3 regions of the Pseudomonas sp. B2M1-30 genome follow, and region 2 is predicted to be linked to each of the others. Evidence: riboswitches for the same ligand, from Rfam matches in the RefSeq annotation. Region 2 holds a riboswitch; each other region holds the start of a gene.
The links. A riboswitch is a leader RNA that binds a small molecule or an ion and turns the genes downstream of it on or off. The one in region 2 is predicted to bind cobalamin.
Positions count from the first base shown of each region.

Region 1 (4,206 bases), on a different contig from region 2:
GCGGCGCCCGAAAATATGTCGCTCGCGATCATCCATCAGCGCCGCGACCAGCACTTCGGCGCAGTCGTTGATGCCTTCGACCTTGAGCCTCATGAACTCGTCACTGCGCTCGCCAAGGGCCTCGGCGGTACGCACCCGCTCTTCTTCCACAAGGCTTTGAATCTGGCCACGCAGCGCACGGTCACTGATACGAATGAAGCGCCACGGCTGCATGAGGCCGACACTCGGCGCCTGGTGCGCGGCTTCGAGCAAGCGGCGCAGCAGTTCGGGTTCGACCGTGCCGCCGCTGAAGTGGCGCATGTCGCGACGTTCGGCGATGGCGCGGTAGACGGCTTCGCGCTCGTCTTCGGAGAAGGCGTTGTCTGTCATAGCCCCTTCGCGAGCGAGTCCGCTGCCATCACGGTTTCAAATACGGGAGCGGCCTCAGGATCAGGCGCCAGCAACGCGGCAATCGCCACCGGATTGGACGGGAAGTAGAAATGCACGTAGGACGCCGTCATCCGCCCGTCCCGATAAACCGCTTCGGCTCCGCGCCCGCCGTTGGGGCTGTGGCCTCGGGCGATCGGGGTCAGTTCGGTGGTGGTCAGGGAATGGTGGTAGGTGTGACCGCGCAGCTCACCTTCCGGCAACTCGACCGATTGCAGGGCCAGCGCCGCCAGGCGTTTCTGCATCACCGCCTCACCGCGCAACAGACCGACCAGCTCAGCGCGGACGCCGTCGACATCGGTCAGCGCATCGAGCAGATACAACATGCCGCCACATTCGGCGAGCAACGGCTTGCCGGCGGCGTGATGCGCACGGATCGCGTCGAGCATCGCCGTGTTCTGCGCCAGCGCGACGTGGTGCAACTCCGGATAACCGCCGGGCAGGTACAGGCTGTCCGCCTCGGGCAATTGCGTGTCACGGATCGGTGAGAAAAAGCGCAACTCGGCGCCCATCGCCCGCAGCAGATCAAGGCTCGCGCCGTAGGTGAAGGCAAACGCTTCATCCCGCGCAACAGCGATTCGTACGCCTTCGAGCAAGGGTTCGGTGACCTGCATCTCAGGTGCAGCGAATTCGACCGCCGGTGGCAGCGCTACCTCGCAACTGCTGGCGAGTGCTTCGGCCGCCGCGTCGAGGCGCAGGTCGAGGTCATTGAGTTCGCTGGCCTGCACCAGGCCGAGATGGCGGCTCGGCAGTTCGATTCCGGTTTCCCGGGACAACGCGCCGTACCAGCGCAAGCCTTCGGTGAGGCTGCCTTCGAGCAACTGCGCATGGCGCAAGGTGCCGACGCGATTGGCAAGCACGCCGGCAAACGGCAAGTCCGGCTGGTAGCGCGCCAAACCAAGAGCCAGCGCGCCAAAGGTCTGGGCCATGGCAGTGCCGTCGATCACGCCCAATACCGGCACGCCGAAATGCCGCGCCAGATCGGCGCTCGACGGCGTGCCGTCGAACAGTCCCATCACGCCTTCGATCAGGATCAGATCGGCCTCGCCGGCAGCTTCCCACAACAGGCGGCGACTTTCCTGCTCGCCGACCATCCACATGTCCAGTTGATAGACCGGCGCACCGCTGGCGCGCTCAAGGATCATCGGGTCGAGAAAGTCCGGGCCGCATTTGAACACACGAACCTTGCACCCCTGATTGCGGTGCAAACGGGCCAGCGCGGCGGTGACGGTGGTCTTGCCCTGGCCGGAGGCCGGCGCGGCGATCAACACCGCCGGGCAGTGACGTGGTGACTTCAAAGTTCGACGCCTTTCTGCGCTTTGATACCCGCCTGGAAGGCGTGCTTGATCATGCCCATCTCGGTGACGGTGTCGGCCAGCTCAATCATTTCCGGCTTGGCGGCGCGGCCCGTCACGACAACGTGCTGCATCGGCGGTCGGGCCTGCAAATCGCTGAGCACCTGATCGAGGTCGAGGTAACCGTGCTTGAGGGCAATGTTCAGTTCATCGAGCACCACCAGGCCAATGGCCGGATCGCGCAGCATCTGCCGGGACACTTCCCAGGCCGCTTCGGCGGCGGCGATGTCACGCTGGCGATCCTGGGTTTCCCAGGTGAAGCCCTCGCCCATCACATGAAAACGCACTTGCTCGGGGAAGCGGCGGAAAAACAATTCTTCGCCGGTGCTGTTGCGGCCCTTGATGAACTGCACCACGCCGCACTGCATGCCGTGGCCCATGGCGCGCGCGAGCATGCCGAACGCCGAGCTGCTCTTGCCCTTGCCGTTGCCGGTCAGCACCAGCAGCAGGCCGCATTCGTTGGGCGAATTGGCAATGCGCTCGTCGATCACGGCTTTTTTGCGCTGCATGCGCGCCAGATGACGTTCGTCACGTTCGGGGGAATCGGTCATGGGGGAGCTCTCCGTTGAGGCTGGATAACGGCGGGCAGGCACAAGAATAGACGGCAACAAGCCTGGCATCGCCCACCGTGATGCCGCTGGATGGATCAGGCCGGTCTCCGGGCTCATGAGCGGCGTCGGCCGGACTGCGCGCCTTCCCGCATCGCTGTCGGACGCAGTGGCACAAGGCGCAGTCTTCACTCATTTACCGTTGCGGGGGCAGCGCCGGGATCGGAGTCGTTCTTCGCCTGAAGACAACCCTCACCGGCTTCCCTGTTTCACTCTGTCGACATCGGTCACAGAGCACCTGAAACAAGCCGCGAAGGTTAGAGGGTTGGGGGTGGAGCGTCAATTGAAGAGGACGCCGCCGAGCGAATAACTGCCGTCGATCAATTATCTGGCGCCAATCTTGTGCCACACTGAGACAAGTGATATCAAAGAGCCACACCCTCACATCAGACAAGAACAAGGTGAGCCCCATGCAAGGCATGATCATCAGCAACCCGCGCCTGGAATTCCTGCGCCCGGTGCTGGAACGCTGGTTTGACTGTATCGACCGCTACAACACCGTGCGCGGCGACAACGACACGCCGTACTGGCACGATGAAAAAGCCAACCTCGGCCTGTTGTCCGCTGCCGCGTGGATGGCTGAGCTGGTGACACTGCGCGACACCGCCACCCGCAAACAGAACGAGGAAGGCGAGCGCAATGCCCGCACCGACCTGTTCATCGCCGGCGCCGAGGATCGCGCCTTCATTCAGGCGACGCAGCGCTGGCCGCGAGTGAACAACCTCAACCTCAGCCAGGCTTTGGCCGAGATCACCAGCGACGCCAAGCGCATCAGCTATGCCAGCGACCTGAAGCTCGGCTGCCTGTTCGTCGCGCCGCAAAAGGCCCAACACAGCGCCAGCCCCGAAGAGCTGCAAGACATGGTCGACGACCTGCAAAAGGAACACACCTGCGCCGTCGCCTGGTATTTCCCCTACGCGTACCGCAAATTGCACAGCGATGCCGGCAATTATCATCCGGGCATCGCCGTGCTGTTCAAGGAAGCGCGCGGCTGACCGGTTGAACCATCGGGCTTGCGCCCTTCTCTATGATTAAGAATGCATTCATAGGGAAGATCAGTAATGCGCAAGCCCCAGCTCGTTTTCATCATCGCCTTCGCCGGCGGACTTGCCGCGTGCGGCGAGTCGTCCAGCCTGCAAGTGTCCGACGGCACCGGCCCATCACCCAAACTGCCCGAACCGAACAAGACCCTGATCCCGACGGTGAACATCGCCCCGGCGACCGGCTGGCCGGCGGGTGGTAAACCGACAGCCGCCGCAGGCACCCAGGTGGCTGCGTTTGCCGATAACCTCGATCATCCGCGCTGGTTGTATGTGCTGCCCAACGGCGATGTACTGGTGGCGGAAACCAACGCACCGCCCAAACCGGATGACAGCAAGGGCATTCGTGGCTGGGTGATGAAAAAAGTCATGGGACGCGCGGGTGCCGGCGTGCCCAGCCCCAACCGCATCACCCTGCTGCGCGATGCCGATCACGACGGCGTCGCCGAGACCCGCACGGTATTTCTGCAAAACCTCAACTCGCCGTTCGGCATGACTCTGGTCGGCAACGATCTGTACGTCGCCGATACCGACCGCCTGCTGCGCTTCCACTACGAATCCGGCGCCACTGAAATCAAGACGCAGCCGATCAAGGTCACCGACCTTCCGGGCGGCACGCTGAATCATCACTGGACGAAAAACGTCATCGCCAGCAAGGACGGCAGCAAGCTCTATGTGACGGTGGGCTCAAACAGCAACGTCGGCGAAAACGGCCTGGATCAGGAAGAAGGTCGCGCCGCAATCTGGGAAGTCGACCGCGCCACCGGCAATCACCGG
Region 1 is NZ_JAOEJT010000011.1:191,175-195,380, reverse strand. Features, by position in the region: gene bluB (5,6-dimethylbenzimidazole synthase) at 1-369, opposite strand, end outside; gene N8H74_RS21105 (cobyrinate a,c-diamide synthase) at 366-1,724, opposite strand; gene cobO (cob(I)yrinic acid a,c-diamide adenosyltransferase) at 1,721-2,332, opposite strand; cobalamin riboswitch at 2,413-2,646, opposite strand; gene N8H74_RS21095 (hypothetical protein) at 2,800-3,384, shown strand; gene N8H74_RS21090 (sorbosone dehydrogenase family protein) at 3,451-4,206, shown strand, end outside.
Region 1: linked by a shared signal. The riboswitch ahead of cobO (cob(I)yrinic acid a,c-diamide adenosyltransferase) and the one ahead of N8H74_RS21540 (ABC transporter substrate-binding protein) in region 2 are both predicted to bind cobalamin.

Region 2 (4,206 bases):
CGTACATACGGCTGGTATCGCCGAACCAGCCGTCCTTGATCACCGCGATGTCGAGGTTGACGATGTCGCCGTCCTGCAACGGCGTGCCCGACGGAATGCCGTGACACACCACGTCGTTGACCGAGGCGCAGACCGTTTTCGGAAATCCGTGATAACCGACGTTGGCCGGAATGGCTTTCTGCACGTTGACGATGTAGTCGTTGCACAGGCGGTCCAGCTCATCGGTGGTGACGCCGGCCTTGACGTGGGGCACCAGCATCGCCAGCACTTCGGCGGCCAGTTTGCCGGCCCCGCGCGATTGTGCGATGTCGGCCGGGGTGTTGATCTTGATCTGGTTTCTCATGCCGTGACTGCTTCCTGAGTCAGTTGTTGCAGGTCCAGGCCGCCGGCCTGTTCAGCGCGAATCAGCAAGCGGCAGATGGCGCTGTGGTCGAGGTTGGGGTGCAGTTCGGCGAGCATGCCGATGCGCATCCAGTGCTCGGCCTGTGCGTTGATCGAGCGGCTGAGCGCGGTGCTGGAGATGCGCAGATTCTCGTGCATGTCCTCTGAGATCTTGACGATGCCCATAAATGTTTCCGATACGAAATATATATGGATCGTATATTAATCGGACAGTCGCAAAAATTGCAAACCCGCAGCGGCGCGGCAAATCGCAGGCAAAAAAAAGCTGCCAGAAATGGCAGCAAAAAACTGAGAGCACGCGATGTATTGAGGCCAGTATGGGCGCCGGATAATGACAGCGTCATGACAGCCGAAAATTCATCGAACCGCCCCTGCGGCGTCATCAGGATGTCATCAAATCAACGGCAGAATCCTCGCAACCGCGAGCCTTCGACGGATGATTTGCAAGGATTCCCATGAAAGACGACGCCTCTCTGTTTGCCGCCATCGACCTGGGCTCGAATGCGTTTCGCATGATGATCGGCCAGTCGGTACGCAGCCGAAAGGGCCTGATGATTCAGGAAATCAAAACCCTGCGCGAGCCGGTGCGCCTGGCCGAAGGCCTTGATGGCGGCGCGCTGGATGCGTTGGCCCTGGATCGCGGCTGGCAGGCGTTGGCGCGGTTCGGCAAGAAGCTGCGCGGCTTCGAACCCGGCCGCGTGCGTGCCGTCGCTACCAGCGCCGTGCGCGAAGCCGACAATGCGCCGCTGTTTCTGGCCAGCGCGGAACGGCACCTGGGCTTTCGCATTGACGTCATCTCCGGGCATGAAGAAGCGCAACTGGTGTACGCCGGGGTGGCCCATGCCCTGCCGAGCGCCGAAGACATGCGTCTGGTGGTCGACATCGGCGGTGGCTCCACCGAACTGATCCTTGGCCAGGGCTCGCAACCGTTGCTGACCGAAAGCATCGCCATCGGCAGCGGCACCTTGAGCGCGCGGTACTTTCGCGGCGGCGAAGTTTCTTGCGCCGCCCTGCAGGAAGCCGAACGCGTCGCGATCCTTCAGTTTGAAAAAGTCGCCCGGCGTTATCGTGCCCAGGGCTGGCAGCAGACCATCGGCTCTTCCGGCACCGCGCGCATGCTCGCCAAAGTACTCAAGGCCAATCGCCTGAACGACTTCGGCCAGGACGGCATCACCTACGGCGGCCTGCTGCGCCTGTCATTGCTTCTGCTGAAAGTGCAGAACGTCCAGCAACTCAAACTCGCCGGTCTGCAACCCCACCGCCAGGGCATCCTGCCCGGCGGTCTGGTGATCATGCTCGCCGCGTTCAAAGCGTTCGGCATCGCGCAAATGATGCCCTCTGAACCGGGCCTGCGCCTGGGTGTGTTGCACGGCTTGATGAGCAACCATTAATACCCGCCTCGCTTTATATTCCCGCTCCCCTTCGGCGGCCCGATCGATTACCATGCCGCCGCCGGTTCCCAAACGGGATCAATAGGGAATCCGAGGTGCCTGCACGGCACCAATCGGAACTGCCCCCGCAACTGTAGGTGCTGAGCCTGCTCCTTGACTGCCACTGGGATCACCCCCGGGAAGGCCGGAGCACAGGCGATGACGCATCAGTCAGGAGACCTGCCGGCGCAGTAAATCACTAACCGGCGGGGTGTCCGGGAGGACATCCTGCCGTGCGCGTCCTCGATGGATGCCCGGCCTTGCGCGGCCTCCTTGCCTGCGTTCGATGGTGTGTTTCCAAGCCGTACCCTCCCGCTCCGCGTACGGTTCCCCTGGAGACTGCATCATGCTGCTGCCCCACGTTGCCACCCTCATCGCCGGCCTGACCCTCAGCGCTCTTGCCCAGGCGACACCGACTCACTATCCCCTGACGATCGAAAACTGTGGCAGCACCCTCACCTTTGCGCACGCACCAACGCGCACGGTCACCATCGGCCAGGCCGGTACGGAAATGCTCTACGCCATGGGCCTGGGCGACAAAATGGTCGGCACCTCGCTGTGGTTCAACAACGTGCTGGACACGTACAAGGTGCAGAACGACAAGGTCGGGCGGCTGGCCGACAACGAACCGAGTTTCGAGGCGGTTATCGGCAAACGTCCGGAACTGGTCGCCGTGGAGCTGGAATGGATGGTCGGCCCGCAAGGGGCGGTCGGCACCCGCGAGCAGTTTCATGAGCTGAAAATCCCTACCTATCTGCTGCCTTCCGACTGCGAAGCCAAGGACAATCTGGTCGGCGCCGACGGCACACGCCTTGAGCCGTTTCGCATCGACAGCATTTACAAGAGTGTCAGCCAACTGGCAGAAATCTTCGATGTGCGTGACCGTGGCGAACAGCTCAATGCCGAGCTCAAGGCCAGCCTCGCCAAATCGATCGCCACCGCGCGCAACAAAGACTTGAAGGATGCCAGCGCGCTGGTCTGGTTCTCCAGCGCCCAAATGGACATCGAACCCTTCGTGGCCGGCCACAAAGGCGTTCCTGATTTCATGCTCAGTACCCTCGGCGTGCGCAACGTGGTGCAATCCGATGAAGAGTGGCCGACGGTCGGTTGGGAAACCATCGCCAAGGCCAATCCGACCTTTCTGGTGATCGCGCGCATGGACCGCCGTCGCTTCCCGGCTGACGACTACGAGAAAAAACTGGCGTTCCTGCGCAGCGATCCGGTGACTCGTAACATGGAGGCGGTGAAACACAACCGCATCATCATTCTCGACGCCATGGCGATGCAGGCCAGCCTGCGGATGTTCGACGGCGTTGAACAACTGGCCTCGGCCATTGACGGCTACGACCTGTCGAAATGATCAGGGGCCTGGTCCGTCTGTCGCTGGTCGGGGCGATCCTGTTGGCCGCCGTGATCGCCGGTGTGGCCATCGGTGAAACGCCAATCGAACCGGGTGTGGTGTTTCAAGTGCTGGCCAACAAACTGTGGGCGGCCGGCCATGTGCTCGACCCCATCGATGAAGGCATCGTCTGGAACTATCGCCTGACTCGTGCCCTGGTGGCGGCCGCCTGTGGTGCCGGTCTGGCGACCTGCGGAGTGATTCTGCAATCACTGCTGCGCAACCCGTTGGCCGATCCCTATCTGCTGGGCATTTCCGCCGGCGCCTCGACGGGCGCGGTGATGGTGGCGTTGCTGGGCGTCGGTGCCGGAGTGCTTTCGCTGTCGGCCGGGGCCTTCGTCGGCGCCGTGACGGCCTTCGTGCTGGTGATCCTGTTGGCGCGCGTCAGCGGCTCCGCCAGCGGCACCGGGCAAATCATTCTGGCAGGGATCGCCGGCTCGCAGCTATTCAACGCGCTGACGGCGTTTCTGATTACCCGCTCGGCGAGCTCCGAGCAGGCGCGCGGGATCATGTTCTGGCTGCTGGGCAATCTCGGCGGCGTGCGCTGGCCTTCGGTGTGGCTGGCGGTGCCGGTGGCCCTGGCTGGATTGATTGTGTGCCTGTGGCATCGACGGGCGCTGGATGCGTTTACCTTTGGTGCGGATTCGGCGGCGTCCCTCGGCATACCGGTGCGCCAGGTGCAGATACTGCTGATCGGCTGCGCGGCGCTGGTAACAGCGGTGATGGTCTCGATTGTCGGCTCGATCGGTTTTGTCGGTCTGGTGATTCCTCACGCCGCACGTCTGCTGCTGGGCACCGGCCACGCACGCCTGCTACCTGCCAGCGCCCTGGGCGGCGCCTTGTTTCTGATCGCTGCCGATGTGCTGTCACGCACGTTGATCAAGGGCCAGGTGATACCGGTCGGGGTGATTACCGCGCTGGTCGGCGCACCGGTTTTCGCCTTGATCCTGATCAGCCGGAGAAACGCCCGATGAG
Region 2 is NZ_JAOEJT010000012.1:51,270-55,475, forward strand. Features, by position in the region: gene map (type I methionyl aminopeptidase) at 1-343, opposite strand, end outside; gene N8H74_RS21525 (ParD-like family protein) at 340-567, opposite strand; gene N8H74_RS21530 (hypothetical protein) at 592-861, shown strand; gene N8H74_RS21535 (Ppx/GppA family phosphatase) at 858-1,793, shown strand; cobalamin riboswitch at 1,839-2,035, shown strand; gene N8H74_RS21540 (ABC transporter substrate-binding protein) at 2,179-3,192, shown strand; gene N8H74_RS21545 (iron ABC transporter permease) at 3,189-4,205, shown strand; gene N8H74_RS21550 (ABC transporter ATP-binding protein) at 4,202-4,206, shown strand, end outside.

Region 3 (4,206 bases), on a different contig from region 2:
TGCCAGGGCTGCGGCCAGGCCGACGTGACCCTGAAGGAAGGCATCGAGCGCACCTTGCTCGAGCGCATTCCGGAGCTCAAGGGCGTTCGCGACGTGACCGACCACACGCAGAAAGAAAACGCTTACTACTAAGGCGTTCGCTGCGAACATAAAAAACGGCGCACCGTGAGCGCCGTTTTTTTATGCCTGAAACTCAGGACTTGTCCGCCAAGTGGCCGCTACGGCCGATACAAATGCGCATGCCCCGCGCGATACAGCGACGACTCACTGAAATGGTCGCTGCCCAACACCCGGCCCACCAGAATCAACGCCGTGCGTCGAAAACCCTTGGCGGCGACTTTCCCGGCGATATCCGCCAGCGTTCCCACGACCCAATCCTGATCCGGCCAGGTCGCGCGGTGAATCACCGCAATCGGGCAATCGGCGCCGTAGTGTGGCAGCAGCTCGGCGAGGATCTTTTCCAGATGATTGACCCCCAGATGAATCGCCATGGTCGCCCCGTGCTGCGCCAGACTGCCCAGTTCTTCCCCGGCGGGCATCGCGGTTTTGTCCGCGTAACGGGTCAGGATCACGCTTTGCGAGATATCCGGCAGGGTCAGTTCGGCGCCCAACAACGCGGCGCAGGCGGCGGTGGCGGTGACGCCGGGGATGATTTCGAACGGGATGTCCAGCTCACGCAAATAGCGGATCTGCTCGCCGATCGCACCATACAGACTCGGATCGCCGGAATGCACCCGCGCCACGTCCTGTCCCCGGGCGTGGGCGGATTTGATCAGTTCGATGATTTGTTCCAGATGCAATTCGGCGCTGTTGACCACCGTTTCGGCTTGATGACCTTGCAGCACCGCCGCCGGTACCAATGAGCCTGCGTAGATGATGACCGGGCAGGTGCGGATCAGCCGCTGGCCTTTGACGGTGATCAGTTCCGGGTCGCCGGGGCCGGCGCCGATGAAGTAGACGGTCATCGCTGAATCCTGTGAAAAAGGGCAGGGTGAGGCGGTATCAGAGCGCTTCAGATGAAGAATGCTCATGATCGATGGCGGGGATTATCGGGATTTCAGGCGGCGCCGGCCAATGCCAAAGTCGCCTGGGCGTATTTCTGCCGTGAAATCAGCAGTTTTGCAGGGGCCTGGATCAGCTGTTCGGCAAGGGCCAGGGCGGCACTTTCGGCCACGCCGTAGCAGCCGGTGCGCTCATAGGCGATTTGCGAACGGTGACTCAATCGCGGCTGGTAACCGGCCAGTTCCTCGCGGCTGAAGTAGAGCAGGGGCAGCGCGAGTTGCGCGGCAAGTTCTTGCAGGCCCGGTTCGTCACGTTTGAGGTCGATGCTGGCCAACGCCTTGACTGCCCGCAGTTCAATGCGATGAGCCTGCAAGGCCTGGTCAAGCAGCGCACGCAGGGTGCTGGCCGGGCAGCCGCGCTGGCAGCCCAGGCCGACCACCAGGGTCGGCGCTGCGCCAGCATCGGTCATGCGTTGTATTGACCGTCGTTCTTGCGGCGGAACAACCAGGCGCTGATCAGGCCCAGGGCCAGCCAGAACGCCACGTTGGTCAACTGCGAAGCGATCTTGAACTGAGCTTCCAGCACTTCCGGAGCGAGCATCGAATGCACTTCCGGTTGCGGCGCGCCGATCACATGCGGCACGGCGATGATCGCCACGCCAAGGATCTTCATTAGCCAGTTGCGGCTGAACGCGATCAGCGACAGACCCACAGCGGTGGACGCGGCGGTGCCGATCCACCACATCTGCCGCGAGGCCAGATCGGCGGCAGCGGTGCCCGGCAGTTCCGGCGGCAGGCCCATGGTCGGCGCGAGCACGAAGGTCGCATAACCGGCGAGGCCCCAAAGCAGGCCTTGCGAGGTTTTGGTCGGCGCACGCAGGGTGTACAGACCGGCCAGCATCAGGGCGAAACCGACAGCGACGACGAGGTTGCCGCCGGTGGTCGAAACCACGCGCTGCCAGCCATCTTCCGGCTCCCAGGCTTCGGCGTCGTGCGTGTGCGCGGCGGTGCCGGCGGCGTGTTCGTGAACTTCAGCCACTGGCTCGGATTTCTCGAAGGTTTCCGCCTGGAGAATCAGCGGCGACACCCAGAAGCTTTGCAGCAGGGTCAGCAGCAGGGCGGCCAGCAGGCCGGTGAAGCCTGCGGTTTGGGCAATGCGCTTGATCATGTCGTCAGGTCTCAGTGGCACGGGAACGCGGCGCTGTGGCGGGTATCGTGGGCGGCGTTGTGTACCGCTTCGATGTGCGAGAAACCGGCGAAGTAGACCAGGCAGGCACCGAGGATCGACGCGCAGACGGCGGCGGTCAGGCGTTGGCTCAGGGTGTTGGTGCTGGAGATCTTGTCCGAATTGCTGCCGGTGCTGCTGATGATCGACATGGCGCTTCCCTCTGGAGTGTCAGCGGGTGAACGGAGCGCATGAAAACCCCTGCGGGTCAGGCACGCAGAGGTTCGAACAGCGCCCGCCCACCGCGGGTTTGTTATGTTCAGCGACGCAAGGTACGCGCTGTGTGTTGCGGGCCGGTCTCCGGGCTCGCGAGGGGTGGCGTCTGGCCGACCTGCAAGCATCACCTTCCCATGCCATGGCACAGTGGATCTGACGCTTCTCTCGCTTACCGTTGCGGGGGCAGCACCGGACTGACATGGCTTTTGAGTAAAGCACATGATTCACCGGTTTCCCGTTTCACCCTTTGCAGGGCACCCGTAACAAGGTGTGTAGGAGAGCATGGGGGAGGGTTTGAGTCAATTGAATGGGGGCATATCCGTTTTTTGAGCACCCGAAGCAACGGATATGCCCCCAATCTCAAAATCCACCAAGCATTGACCCATCCCCATACCCTGCGTAGCCTTGCGCTTTCGAGGTTCTTCGGCGCGTGCCGAAGCTAAGAAGGGAACGCGGTCCAAGCCGCGGCTGCCCCCGCAACTGTGAACGGTGCTGTTCGCTGCCACGCCACTGCAGGCTCCCCCTACGGAGCTCGCGGGAAGGCGCAGCGAATGCCGGGCCAAGTCCCGAACGCCGTCAGCCAGGAGACCTGCCTCGATACAGATTCTCACTACAACCGGGCGGGGTGATCCGGTGGCGAACGCTTCCGGCGCGTGTCTGCGTGGCCGGTTCTCGTCCCGTATGCCCGCCACCTTGCCAAAGGGCATCCGATGAAAACATTGGCCAAACTTCCCGTCACCATCGTCACCGGTTTTCTCGGCTCGGGTAAAACCACCCTGCTGCGGCACATGCTCGACAACGCCCAGGGTCGTCGTATCGCGGTGATCGTCAACGAGTTCGGCGAGCTGGGCATCGACGGTGAAATCCTCAAGCAATGCACCATCGGCTGCACCGAAGAAGAAGCCACCGGCCGCGTCTACGAACTGGCCAACGGTTGCCTGTGCTGCACCGTGCAGGAAGAGTTCTTCCCGGTGATGCGTGAACTGGTCGCCCGTCGCGGCGATCTCGACCACATCCTCATCGAAACCTCGGGCCTGGCCCTGCCAAAACCACTGGTGCAAGCCTTCCAGTGGCCGGAAATCCGCAGCGCCTGCACCGTCGACGCGGTGATCACCGTGGTCGACAGCCCGGCCGTGGCCGCTGGCACCTTCGCTGCGTTCCCGGATCAGGTCGACGCCCAGCGCAAACTCGACCCGAACCTGGACCACGAGTCGCCGCTGCACGAGCTGTTCGCCGATCAACTGGCGAGCGCTGACCTGGTGATCCTCAACAAGGCTGACCAGACCAGTCCGGAAGATCTGGCCCGTGTGCGCCTGGAAGTCGCCGAAGAACTGCCGCCAGCGGTAAAAATCATCGAAGCCAGCAACGGTCGTCTGCCGCTGGATGTGTTGATTGGTCTGGGCGCCGGTTCCGAAGAGCACATCGACAGCCGCCACAGCCATCACGATCACCACCACGACGGTGATGATGACCACGACGATCACGATCACGACGCCTTCGACTCGATCTCCATCGAGCTGCCGCAAGCCGACGAGAGCCTGCTGCTCGACGCCCTGACGCAACTGGTGGTTCAGCACGGCATCCTGCGGGTGAAGGGTTTCGCGGCGATCCCGAACAAGCCGATGCGCCTGCTGATCCAGGGCGTGGGCACGCGTTTCGACAAGCACTTCGACCGTCAGTGGGGTGCCGATGAAGCGCGCGTCACCCGGCTGGTGCTGATCGGCCAGGAACTGGACGCCGCCCGACTTGAAGCGCAACTGCGCG
Region 3 is NZ_JAOEJT010000002.1:198,364-202,569, forward strand. Features, by position in the region: gene nfuA (Fe-S biogenesis protein NfuA) at 1-132, shown strand, start outside; gene cobM (precorrin-4 C(11)-methyltransferase) at 219-965, opposite strand; gene N8H74_RS04550 (cobalamin biosynthesis protein) at 1,058-1,471, opposite strand; gene N8H74_RS04555 (CbtA family protein) at 1,468-2,169, opposite strand; gene N8H74_RS04560 (CbtB domain-containing protein) at 2,181-2,378, opposite strand; cobalamin riboswitch at 2,500-2,719, opposite strand; cobalamin riboswitch at 2,842-3,054, shown strand; gene cobW (cobalamin biosynthesis protein CobW) at 3,153-4,206, shown strand, end outside.
Region 3: linked by a shared signal. The riboswitch ahead of N8H74_RS04560 (CbtB domain-containing protein) and the one ahead of N8H74_RS21540 (ABC transporter substrate-binding protein) in region 2 are both predicted to bind cobalamin.